DNA from 2 places in the Micromonospora zhanjiangensis genome. Region 2 is predicted to be linked to the other one. Evidence: predicted binding sites of a transcription regulator. Region 2 holds the regulator's gene; the other holds the start of a gene.
The links. Region 2 encodes HrcA, which represses chaperone genes, less so after heat shock. Its sites were predicted from a motif close to GGTTNGCACNCTCNNNNNGAGNGTGCNAACC; they were not measured.

Region 1: the regulator HrcA is predicted to act here: its motif matches at 3,154-3,184, upstream of ACFOX0_RS01760 (FmdB family zinc ribbon protein).

Annotation. Positions count from the first base shown of each region.
Region 1 is NZ_JBHSBN010000001.1:364,983-370,467, reverse strand. It holds gene ACFOX0_RS01775 (UTP--glucose-1-phosphate uridylyltransferase) at 1-205, opposite strand, end outside; gene ACFOX0_RS01770 (GGDEF domain-containing protein) at 215-2,395, opposite strand; gene ACFOX0_RS01765 (5-formyltetrahydrofolate cyclo-ligase) at 2,483-3,100, shown strand; gene ACFOX0_RS01760 (FmdB family zinc ribbon protein) at 3,209-3,580, shown strand; gene ACFOX0_RS01755 (hypothetical protein) at 3,631-3,813, opposite strand; gene ACFOX0_RS01750 (hypothetical protein) at 3,942-4,283, shown strand; gene ACFOX0_RS01745 (DUF2231 domain-containing protein) at 4,327-4,809, opposite strand; gene ACFOX0_RS01740 (Fur family transcriptional regulator) at 4,911-5,372, shown strand; gene ACFOX0_RS01735 (oxygenase MpaB family protein) at 5,440-5,485, shown strand, end outside.
Region 2 is NZ_JBHSBN010000031.1:12,955-18,439, forward strand. It holds gene ACFOX0_RS28945 (SDR family NAD(P)-dependent oxidoreductase) at 1-607, shown strand, start outside; gene ACFOX0_RS28950 (16S rRNA (uracil(1498)-N(3))-methyltransferase) at 642-1,376, opposite strand; gene dnaJ (molecular chaperone DnaJ) at 1,388-2,533, opposite strand; gene hrcA (heat-inducible transcriptional repressor HrcA) at 2,588-3,613, opposite strand; gene ACFOX0_RS28965 (DUF4870 domain-containing protein) at 3,884-4,534, shown strand; gene hemW (radical SAM family heme chaperone HemW) at 4,652-5,485, opposite strand, start outside.

The DNA.
Region 1 (5,485 bases), on a different contig from region 2:
CGTCACCGATGCCGGCCGCGGTGGCCTCCTCGACGATGTACTGCAGCACCGGCCGGTCCACGACCGGCAGGAGTTCCTTGGGCACCGCCTTGGTCGCCGGCAGGAACCGGGTGGCGAGACCGGCGGCCGGAATGACCGCCTTGACCGCCCGAGGCCCCGCGGTCGAGGTGGAGGCCGTGGCTGGGGACGCTGAATGCTCCGACATGCCGCGAGACTATCCGCCACGGCTCTGCCGCGGCGGGTGTGGCCCGCAAGACGCGCCGCCGGAGGGGTCGACCTGCCGGTTGCCGACCCACGGCGGACCGTCCTCGGGTGATCCGGCGCCGGTCGCCACCACCATTTCCCCCGGCATTTCCCCCGACGCGACCCGGTAGGTGTCCTTGCCGGCGGCCTTGGCCGCGTACAGGGCGTCGTCGGCGGCGGCGAGCACCCGCTGGCCGGTGCCCCCGTGGTCCGGGTAGACGGCGATGCCGACGGAGACGGTCATCTCGATCAGCGCGGGCGGGACCGCCGAGCCGGGCGCCGCCGCGACCACCACCGGCTTGTTGCGGATCGCCGCGCCGAGCCGCTCGGCGACGGTGGCCGCGCCCCGGGCGTCGGTCTCGGGCAGCAGCAGCACGAACTCCTCCCCGCCCTGCCGGAACGCCAGGTCGACCTCGCGGATCACGCCGCGGATCCGGCGGGCGAACTCGGCCAGCACCACGTCGCCCGCGGCGTGCCCGTACGTGTCGTTGACGTCCTTGAACCGGTCCAGGTCCAGCGCCAGCACGCTGAGCATCCGGCCGAACCGGCTGGCCCGTTCCACCTCGCGACGGATCGAGTCCTTCAGATAGCGGTAGTTCCACAAGCCGGTCAGCGGGTCGGTCAGGGACAGCCGCTGGACCTCCTCGTGCACCCGGACGTTGTCCACGGCCACCGCCGCCCGTTCGGCGAAGGTGCGCAGGGTGGCCAGGTCGGCGTCGTCGAACTCGTCGGAGCCGAGCCGGTCGTACAGGGCGAGCACGCCCAACGCCGGCGGCGCCGCCACCCCCGGCGCGAACGGTGCCCGGGTGACCGGGCCGCCGGGCGGGCCGTCGCCGGCGGGCGCCGGGGCGGCGAAGGGCACCGCGACGTACGTGCCGCGGCGCGGTTCGCCGGCGGCGAGCCGCGGCCGGTCCCGGTCGACCCGGCCACGGCACGGCTCGCCGGTGGCCGCGACCCGGCCGAGCAGCCCGCTGCCCAGCGGGATCCGGAGCGCGGTCGGGTCGTCCAGCCCTTCGGCGCACTGCCCGACCAGGGTGGCCGCACGCGGGTCCACCAGCAGCACCAGGCCGGCCCGGGCGCCGGTGGTGGCCAGCGCCGACCGCAGGATCACCCGCAGGATCCCGGGCAGGTCGTGCGTGCTGGCCAGCGTGTCGCCGAGCACCGCCAGGTGGCCCCGCAGCTGGTCCCGGCTGGTGGTGAGGGCCTGCACGTAGGACTGGGTCTCCCGGGTCATCCGGTTGAACGCGCCGGCCAGCCGACCCACCTCGTCGCAGGTGCGGACCGGCACCCGGGCCTCCAGGTCGCCGTCGGCGACCCGGTCGACCGCCCGGGCCAGTTCGGCCAGCGGCCGGGTGGTCGAACCGGCCAGCCGCCGGGCGGCGACCACCGCGCAGCCCCCGGCCAACAGCACCGCCCCGATCAGTACGGCGTACAGGGCGGCCGGGTCGTCCGGAGCCACCGACAGCACCAGCGGCAGCGGCTGGCCGGGCGACGGGCCGACCCGCCGGACGTACCGGCCGCCGCCGTCGGTGCGGGCCGTCCCGTCGCCGGTGAGCCGCGCCGCGGTGGCCAGCACCGCCTCCCGGGAGCGCAGGTTCTCGGTGCTCGGGGTGCCGGCGGTCCGGCCACCGCCGGCCCCGCCGAGCAGGGTGACCTCGGTGCCGATGGTGGCCGCCAGTCGGGACAGGAAGGCGAGGTCCAGCACCTGGGTCGCGGTGACCGCGCCGATCGGTCGGCCGTCGGGGTCGCGCAGCTCGACCCGGACCGCCAGGGCGCGGGCCGGCGCGTCGGCGGGGGCGGCGGCGGAGCAGTCGGCCCACGGCCCGGCGGGCTGCCGCGGGGTACCCGCCTGGACGGCGCCGTCCGCGCCGGTGACCAGCACCGCGTCGGCCAGGCCGTGGGCCACCAACTGGCCGGCGGCGCCGGGTCGCAGGGTCGGGTCGGTCACGGCGACGGCGTCCGCCGCGGCGTGCAGTTGGCGGCACAACGCGCCGACCGAGGTGCGTACCGTGTTCGCGGCGATGGTGAGGCGTTCCGCGGACCGGTGGGCGCCGACCGTCGCCAGGGTCCCGCCGACGAACACCGCGCCGAGCAGCACCGGACCGAGCACGACCGCGAGGAACGCGGTGGTCAACCGGCCCCGCAACGTCACTCTTCCCCCCGGCGGTCGCGCGAGCGGCGACTGCGATGCTGACTGCACAGCCCTATCGGTTAACCCGGATTCCCGCTGGAGAGTTGCGTGCCGAATTTTTCGGATGAAGCGGAAGCCTCGGCCGGCGCCAAGATCGACCTGCGGCGCGCCGTGCTCACCCGCCGTCGGTCGCTGCCGGCGAAGCGGCGGGCGGCGGCCGCCCGGCGCGTCCAGGCCACCCTCACCGACCTGGTACGCGACCTGCGGCCGGCCACCGTCACCGGGTACGTCCCGATCGGCGCCGAGCCGGGCGGCGCCGAGCTGCCCGAGGTGCTGCGAACCGCGCTGCCGCCCGACGCCCGGCTGCTGCTGCCGGTGCTACTGCCGGATCTAAACCTGGACTGGGCCGGCTACGCCGGGCCGGGGACGCTGCGGGTCGCCGGCCGGGGCATCCGCGAGCCGATGACCGACCGGCTCGGCGCCGGGGCGGTCGGCACCGCCGAGCTGATCGTGGTCCCGGCACTGGCCGTGGACCGGACCGGCGTCCGGCTGGGCCGCGGCGGCGGCTCGTACGACCGGGCACTGGCCCGGTGCGGCCCCGCCGCCCTCACCGTGGCCCTGGTGTACGACGAGGAGTTGATCGAGCACGTCCCCGCGCAACCACACGACCGCCGGGTACGGGCGGTGGTCACGCCGAGCGGGGGCCTACGACGGCTCTCGGCGTGACTGAGTGTCACGCACCACACTTCCGCTGGACGATCGAGGGTGCGATGCCGCACCATTGGCACTCGGATACGTCGAGTGCCAGACAAGTCGCAAGATCCGGAGGAACCCGTGCCCACGTACCAGTACGCCTGCACCGCGTGCGGCCACCAGCTGGAGGCGGTCCAGTCGTTCAGCGACGAGCCGCTGACCCAGTGCCCGTCGTGCGAGGGACGACTGCGGAAGCTGTTCAACTCGGTGGGGATCGTCTTCAAGGGGTCCGGCTTCTACCGCACCGACTCCCGGGCCAACGGCTCCGAATCGCCGACCGCCGGCAAGCCGGCGGCCAAGTCCGAGTCGTCCTCGTCGTCGGGCGGCGACTCGGCGACCAAGAGCGACGGCGGATCGGGATCGAGCGACCCGGCGAAGTCGACCTCGACCTCGACGTCTTCGTCGTCGACGACCAAGAGCAGCAGCGCACCCGCCGCGAGCGGCGCTTCCTGACCCGGCGCGGGGCGAGACGTCCGTTTCGGCGACCGACAGCCCGGGGCGGATCACCAGTGCGGCGGGCGGTCGGCCAGCAGTCGGTCGTCGTTGGAGTCGGAGCGCTCGCCCCAGCCGTGATCGGTGTCGTCGGCCGACCGCTCGGGCAGCACCGGAGCGTCGTCCGCGCGGCGCTCGGGCCGGGTCGGCCGGGCCGCCGACGCCGGTCGGCGCGGTTCGTCAAGCCTGTCCACGCCGGCAAGCCTACCCGCGCGCGGCGGGTCCGGCCGCTGGCCGGGATCACCCGCCGGGCCGGGCCGGCCGCCGCGACGGGCACGTCGGGCGGGTTCGTCGGCCGCCGACGTTGGTAGCGTCGGACAGCGTGACGGACTTCAGCGGCGACCCGGCCGGCCACGACGTCTGGCGCCGGCCGGTCGAACCCGAGCCCGGCGGTCCGATGGCGCCTCCGGCGCCGCTACCGGCGGCCCCGCCACCGGCGCAGGTCGGCTACGCCGGGCCGCCACCGACTCCGGTGCCGGCCGGGGACTGGCGTCCGCCGGTGCACATCCGGCCCGCCCCGCCGCGTCAACTCCCGCCGCAGGACGTCCTCGCCGTGGAGGCGGAGGAACAACGCGCCCGGACGGTGACCGGCACCGTCGCCGTGGTCGCCGGCGTGGTGCTGCTGGTGCTGTTCTGCCTGCTCTGCGGCCGGGTCGTGCTCTGACCCGGCGTCCTGCTCCGACCCGGCCGCCACCCGAGCGACGGTGCTAGACGACGCCCTTCCAGACCGCCTGGGCTCCGGAGTCGCCGGTCAGGTAGACGTAGATCACCGCGAGCACGCCCAGCACGACGACCAGGCCGGTCAGCACCGTGCCGACCCAGCCGGGCAGCGCCGCGGCCCGCGGGTGCCGGCTGGTGGCGAACAGCAGCAGGGCGGTGGCCACCGCCAGACCCACCGTCCACCAGAACAGCTGGTCGGCGTACCCACTGTGGACCTCGACCTGCTTCAGGATCTCGGCGCCGTAGTTCTTCTCCGCCAGGATGTGCTCGAGTTCCTCGCCGGACTCCTTGGCGACGAAGACGGTCACCGGGGCGAGTACGGCGAGGATCGCCGCCGCCCAGCCGAGCCGGCCGCGCCAGGCCGGCAGGACGCCGTACCCGATGGCGAGCACCGCGAGCAGCGGGACGAAGACCACCGCGGCATGGATCACCAACGCATGCGCCGGAAGGCCCATGACTTCTCTGAACATCGACAACCTCCGGTACGGATCGGGAGCGACCGAGGCCAGCGTAGGCCACCTCGTCCGATTCCCCGGTTGTCGGTCCCGACTGGTCATGCTGTGATTACGGCATGTCAGGTGAGGAGTTGCTCCGCTCCCGGGGGCTTCGGGTCACCCGGCCGCGCCTCGCCGTGCTCGACGTCCTCGCCGGCGGCGGCCACCTGGAGGTCGACGAGATCACCCGGCGGGTCCGCGAACGGCTCGACTCGGTCTCCATCCAGGCGATCTACGACGTGCTCGGTGCGCTGTCCCGGGCCGGCCTGTCCCGGCGGATCGAGCCGGCCGGCAGCCCGGCCCGCTACGAGGCCCGGGTCGGCGACAACCACCATCACGTCGTCTGCCGTGGCTGCGGCGAGATCGCCGACATCGACTGCTCACGCGGCAGCGCCCCGTGCCTCGATCCGGACACCGCGCACGGGTTCGATGTGGACGAGGCCGAGGTGACCTTCTGGGGGCTGTGCCCGAACTGCCAGACCCGTCGCGCCGCGGACACCGACGAGACCGCGGACACCAGCGAGACCACGGACGCCTGACGCCGCGGCCAGCCCGGCGACGCGGCGAGGCGTGCCGGCGGTCCGGCCCACGTGGCAGGCTTGACCGATGGACCCCGACGACGATCTCGGGCTGTTCGGGCCCGGCTCGGTCA
Region 2 (5,485 bases):
GCCCGGGGACGGGCACGTGGTGGTCCGGGCCGACCTGGCCGACCCGGACCAGGTACGCGCCATGGTGGACGAGGCCGCCGAGCGGCTCGGCGGGCTGGACGTACTGGTCAACAACGCCGGGGTCTTCACGCCGCACCACATCCTGGAGACCTCGTACGAGCAGTGGCAGCGCGAGTGGCGGCGCACCCTGGACACGAACCTGGTCGGGCCGGCCAACGCGGCCTGGTGCGCGGTCCGGCACATGCGCGAGCGCGGCGGCGGGCGGATCGTCAACGTCTCGTCCCGGGGTGCCTTCCGCGGCGAGCCGAGCCAGCCCGGGTACGCCGCGAGCAAGGCCGGTCTCAACGCCCTGGGTCAGTCCCTGGCCCGGGCGCTCGGCCAGTACGGGATCGCGGTCGCCACCGTGGCACCCGGCTACGTGGCGACGGACATGGCGAGCGACCGGATCGACGCCGACGGGGAGGCGATCCGGGCGCAGAGCCCGTTCAACCGGGTGGCCCGGCCGGAGGAGATCGCCGCCGCGGTGCACTGGCTCGCCTCCCCCGAGGCGGAATGGGCCTCCGGCACCGTCGTCGACCTCAACGGCGCCTCCTACCTGCGCACCTGACCCCGACGCACGACCTCCGCCGGGAGGGCCGCGGTCACCAGCGGCCGAGGCGGGCGGCGAGCACGGACAGCGCCGCCACCCCGGCCGTCGAGGTGCGCAGCACCTCCGGGCCGAGCCGCACCGGCACCCCGCCGGCCGCGGCCAGCCGGGCCAACTCGTCCGGCGAGATGCCGCCTTCCGGCCCGATCACCAGGACGATCTCCCCGTCGGTCGGCAGGTCCACCCGGCTCAGCGGGACCGACGCCTCCTCGTGCAACACGTACGCCCCGGCCGCCGCGCCGACCCGGTCGGCCACCTGGGCGGTGGAGCAGGACGGGTCGCCGGACACCACCGGGAGCCACGGCCGGCGGGACTGTTTGGCCGCCTCGCGGGCGGTGGCCGCCCACTTGTCCCGGGCCCGCCCGCCGCGTTCGCCGCGCCACTGGACCACCGAGCGGGCCGCCGCCCAGGGCACGATCTCGTCCACGCCGACCTCGGTCATCGCCTGCACGGCCAACTCGCCCCGGTCGCCCTTGGCGATGCCCTGGGCGACCACCAGCCGCGGGTCGGGCGGATCGGCGTACCGGCGGGAGGTGACGGTGAGGTCGAGGGTGCCCTTGCCGACGGAGACGACCTCGGCGGTGGCCGTGCCGCCGCGCCCGTCGGCGAGGAGCAACTCCTCGCCGACGCGCAGCCGTTGCACGGTGGCCGCGTGGTGCCCCTCCGGGCCGGCCAGGGTGTACGAGTCGGCCGGCGGCAGCGACCCGACCAGGAACAGCGGCGCGCTCACCCGGTCGGGTCTCAGCCGTGCCCGTTGAAGGCGTCCCGCATCCGGGAGAAGAAGCCGCCCTGCTTGGTCAGCTCGGCGATCTCCTCGCCCCGGGTCTTGGCGAAGTCGCGCAGCATCCGCTCCTGGTCGGCGTCGAGCTTGGTCGGGGTACGCACGTCCAGGTGCACGTAGAGGTCACCCCGCCCGGTGCCGCGCAGGTGCGGTACGCCCCGGGCCCGCAGCCGCAGCGTGCTGCCCGGCTGGGTGCCCGCCTTGACGTCGACCGTCTCCTCGCTGTCCAGCGTCTTGATGGTCAACCGGGTGCCCAGGGCCGCTGCGGTCATCGGGACGGTGACCCGGCAGTGCAGGTCGTCGCCCTTGCGGGAGTAGACGTCGTGCACCCGCTCGTGGATCTCCACGTACAGGTCGCCCGCGGTGCCGCCGCCCGGGCCGACCTCGCCCTGCTGGGCGAGCCGGATCCGCATGCCGTCCTCGACCCCGGCCGGGATCTTGACGGTGAGCGACCGCCGGGTACGGACCCGGCCGTCGCCCGCGCAGGTGGCACACGGGTGCGGGATGACCGTGCCGTAGCCCTGGCAGACCGTGCACGGCCGGGACGAGACGACCTGGCCGAGGAAGGTGCGCTGGACCGACTGGACCTCGCCGCGCCCGCCGCACGCCTCGCAGGTGGCCAGGTGGGTGCCGGCCGCCGTGCCGGCGCCGGAGCAGGTGGTGCAGAGCACCGCCGTGTCGACGGTGATCGGCGCCTCCACCCCGAAGGCGGTCTCGTGCAGGTCCAGTTCGAGCCGGATGATCGCGTCGGCGCCCGGCCGGGTACGCGGTCGCGGCCCGCGCCCGGCACCGCCGCCGGCGGCCCCGAAGAACGCGTCCATGATGTCCTGGAACCCGACGAACGGACCGGCACCGCCCGGGCCGGCCGGGCCGGCACCGCCGCCGCCCGGGGCCAGCGGATCGCCGCCCAGGTCGACGATCTGCCGCTTCTTGTCGTCGGAGAGGACCTCGTACGCCGCGTTGATGTCCTTGAACCGGTCGTGCGCCGCCGGATCCGGGTTCACGTCCGGGTGGTACTGCCGCGCCAGCTTGCGGTAGGCGCGCTTGATCTCGTCGTCGGACGCGTCCCGGCTGACGCCGAGGATGCCGTAGTAGTCCTTGGTCACTGCGTTCCGTGTCCCCATGTCAATCTCACTTGGCCGCCGGTCGTCAGGGTCGGGTCAGTTCTGCGCCAGCAGGTCACCGACGTAGCGTGCCACGGCACGTACGGTGGCGATGGTGCCGGGGTAGTCCATCCGGGTCGGGCCGAGTACGCCCAGCCCACCCACGATGGTGGCACCCGGGCCGTAGCCGGTGCTGACCACCGACGCGGCCCGGAGGTTGTCGATCTCGTTCTCGTCGCCGATCCGGACCCGCAACGGGGTGCTGGGTTCGATCTCGCCGATCAACTTGAGCAGGACGACCTCCTCCTCCAGCGCCTCCAGGATCGGTCGCAGGGTGCCCTGGAAGTCCAGCAGACCACCCCGGGTCAGGTTCGCGGTGCCGGCCAGCGCGATCCGCTCCTCGTGCCGCTCGACCAGGGTCTCCAGCAGCACGGTGGACAGCGTTGTCATCGCGCCGCGCAGGCCCGGACCGACCTCCTCGACCAGCGCCTGGACCAGCGGCGGGGTCTCCGACAGCCGCTTGCCGACCAGCTTCTCGTTGACCAGCCGGCGCAGGTCGAGCACGTCGTCGGCGGGCAGCGGGGCGGGCAGTTCGACCAGCCGCTGCTCGACCCGGCCGGTGTCGGCGATCATCACGAGCATCAGCCGGGTGGTGGAGATCGGCACCAGTTCCAGGTGCCGCACCGAGGAGCGGGCCAGGCTCGGGTACTGCACGACGGCGACCTGCCGGGTCAGCTGGGCGAGCAACCGCACCGTGCGGTGCACCACGTCGTCGAGGTCGACGGCGCCGACCAGGAAGCGCTCGATCGCCCGCCGCTCGGCCGGGGTGAGCGGTTTCACCCGGGACAGCCGGTCGACGAAGAGCCGGTAGCCCCGGTCGGTGGGGACCCGGCCGGCGCTGGTGTGCGGCTGCCGGATGTAGCCCTCCTCCTCCAGCACGGCCATGTCGTTGCGGACCGTGGCCGGGGACACCCCGAGCTGGTGGCGCTCGACCAGCGCCCGGCTGCCCACCGGTTCCTGGGTGGCGACGTAGTCCTCCACGATCGCCCGCAGGACGTCGAGCTTGCGATCGTCCAGACCCACTGTCACCCCCTCGCCGCCGGCGCGGCGTACCGCCCCTCCGAGACTCTGGCACTCGAATGCACTCTGGCACTCGAATGTAACGAGTGCCAGTCTACGACGTGCTACCCGGCAGCCGCGATGATCACTCTGCGAGCAACGGCCGCTATGCGACAAGTCGGACACCCGACACCGACACCGACCGGGCGGTCGCCCCCACCTGACCGAACGGCCAGGTGGAAACGAGCGTCGACGTGCTGGCGCCGGTTGATCGGCGGTCCTACCGTGTCGTCCATGACTGAACCACCTCGCCCTCCCGGAGAGGGGCACCCGGGGCCCGAGCCCGGGGACCAGAGCTCTCCGACCCCACCCCCAGCGTCCCAGCCGGCGCCGGGCGAGGCGTCCCCGCCGGGGCCCGCCGAGCCCACCGCGCCACGCTACGACGAGCCCGGCTCGTACCCGCCGCCCGGCGGGGCCACCGGCTACCCGCCGCCGGCCGGGAACCAGCCGCCCGTCGGCGGTGGCTACCCGCCGCCCGGTGGCGGGCCGTACGGTGCTCCGCCACCCGGCGGCGGGTACGGTGCCGCGGCTCCGGCCGGCTACCCGACCAACGACGACAAGACCTGGGCGTTGATCGCCCACTTCGGTGGTGCCGTCGGCGCCCTGATCAGCTTCGGGTCGCTCGGCTTCGTCGGTCCGCTGATCGCCCACCTGGCCAAGGGCCAGCAGTCACCGACGGTGAAGGCGCACGCGGTCGCCGCGCTGAACTTCCAGATCCTCTGGTCGATCATTTCGTTCGTGCTGCTTTTCGTCGGCTGGTGCATGTTCTACCTGCCCAACGTCGCGGTGATGGTCGTCCAGATCGTGTTCGGCATCATCGCCGGGGTGAAGGCCAACGAGGGCGGGCTGTACAAGTACCCGCTGTCGGCCAGCTTCATCAAGTGACCTGACCGGGTGCGTCCACGGTCGCCGATCGTGGACGCACCCCGCCTCCGTCGGCCCGGGACGACAGCACGCGGTCCCGGCCGAGGCGACAGCACGCGGTCCCGGCCCGGGCGGTGCTCAGGGCAGCAGATCGCGGACCACGGCATCGGCGAGCAGCCGACCACGCAGGGTGAGCACCGCCCGGCCGGCGGCGTGCGCGGCCGGCTCCAGCAGGCCGTCGGCCAGCGCCCGGTCCGCGTACGGCTGCTGGGCCGGGGCGACCGCCGACAGCGGCAGCCCGTCGGCCAGCCGCAGCCGCAGCATCACGTCCTCGACGTGCCGGTCGGCGGCGGTGAGCAGTTCCCGGGCCAGACCGGGCGACCGGCCGGCGGCCAGCCGGGACGCGTACGCGGTCGGGTGCTTGACGTTCCACCAGCGGACCCCGCCGACGTGGCTGTGCGCCCCCGGCCCGAGGCCCCACCAGTCCCCGCCGGTCCAGTAGAGCAGGTTGTGTCGGCACCGGGCCGCCGCCGAGGTGGCCCAGTTGGACACCTCGTACCAGGAGAAGCCGGCCGCCGTCAGGGCGGCCTCCGCGGCCAGGTACCGGTCCGCGGCCACGTCGTCCGACGGGTACGGCAGCTCGCCCCGGCGCATCCGGGCGGCCAGCCGGGTGCCGTCCTCGACGATCAGGGCGTACGCGCTGACGTGGTCCACCCCGGCGGCGGTGACCCGGGCCAGCGACTGCGCGAAGTCGTCCGCGCTCTCCCCCGGCGTGCCGTAGATCAGGTCCAGGTTGACGTGGTCGAACCCGGCCTCCCGGGCCTCGGTCGCGGCGGCGGTGGCCCGGCCCGGCGAGTGGGTCCGGTCGAGGATCGCCAGCACCCCCGGCGCGGCCGACTGCATGCCCAGCGAGATGCGGGTGTAGCCGGCGGCCCGCAGCGCCTTCAGCGACTCCGGCGTCACCGACTCCGG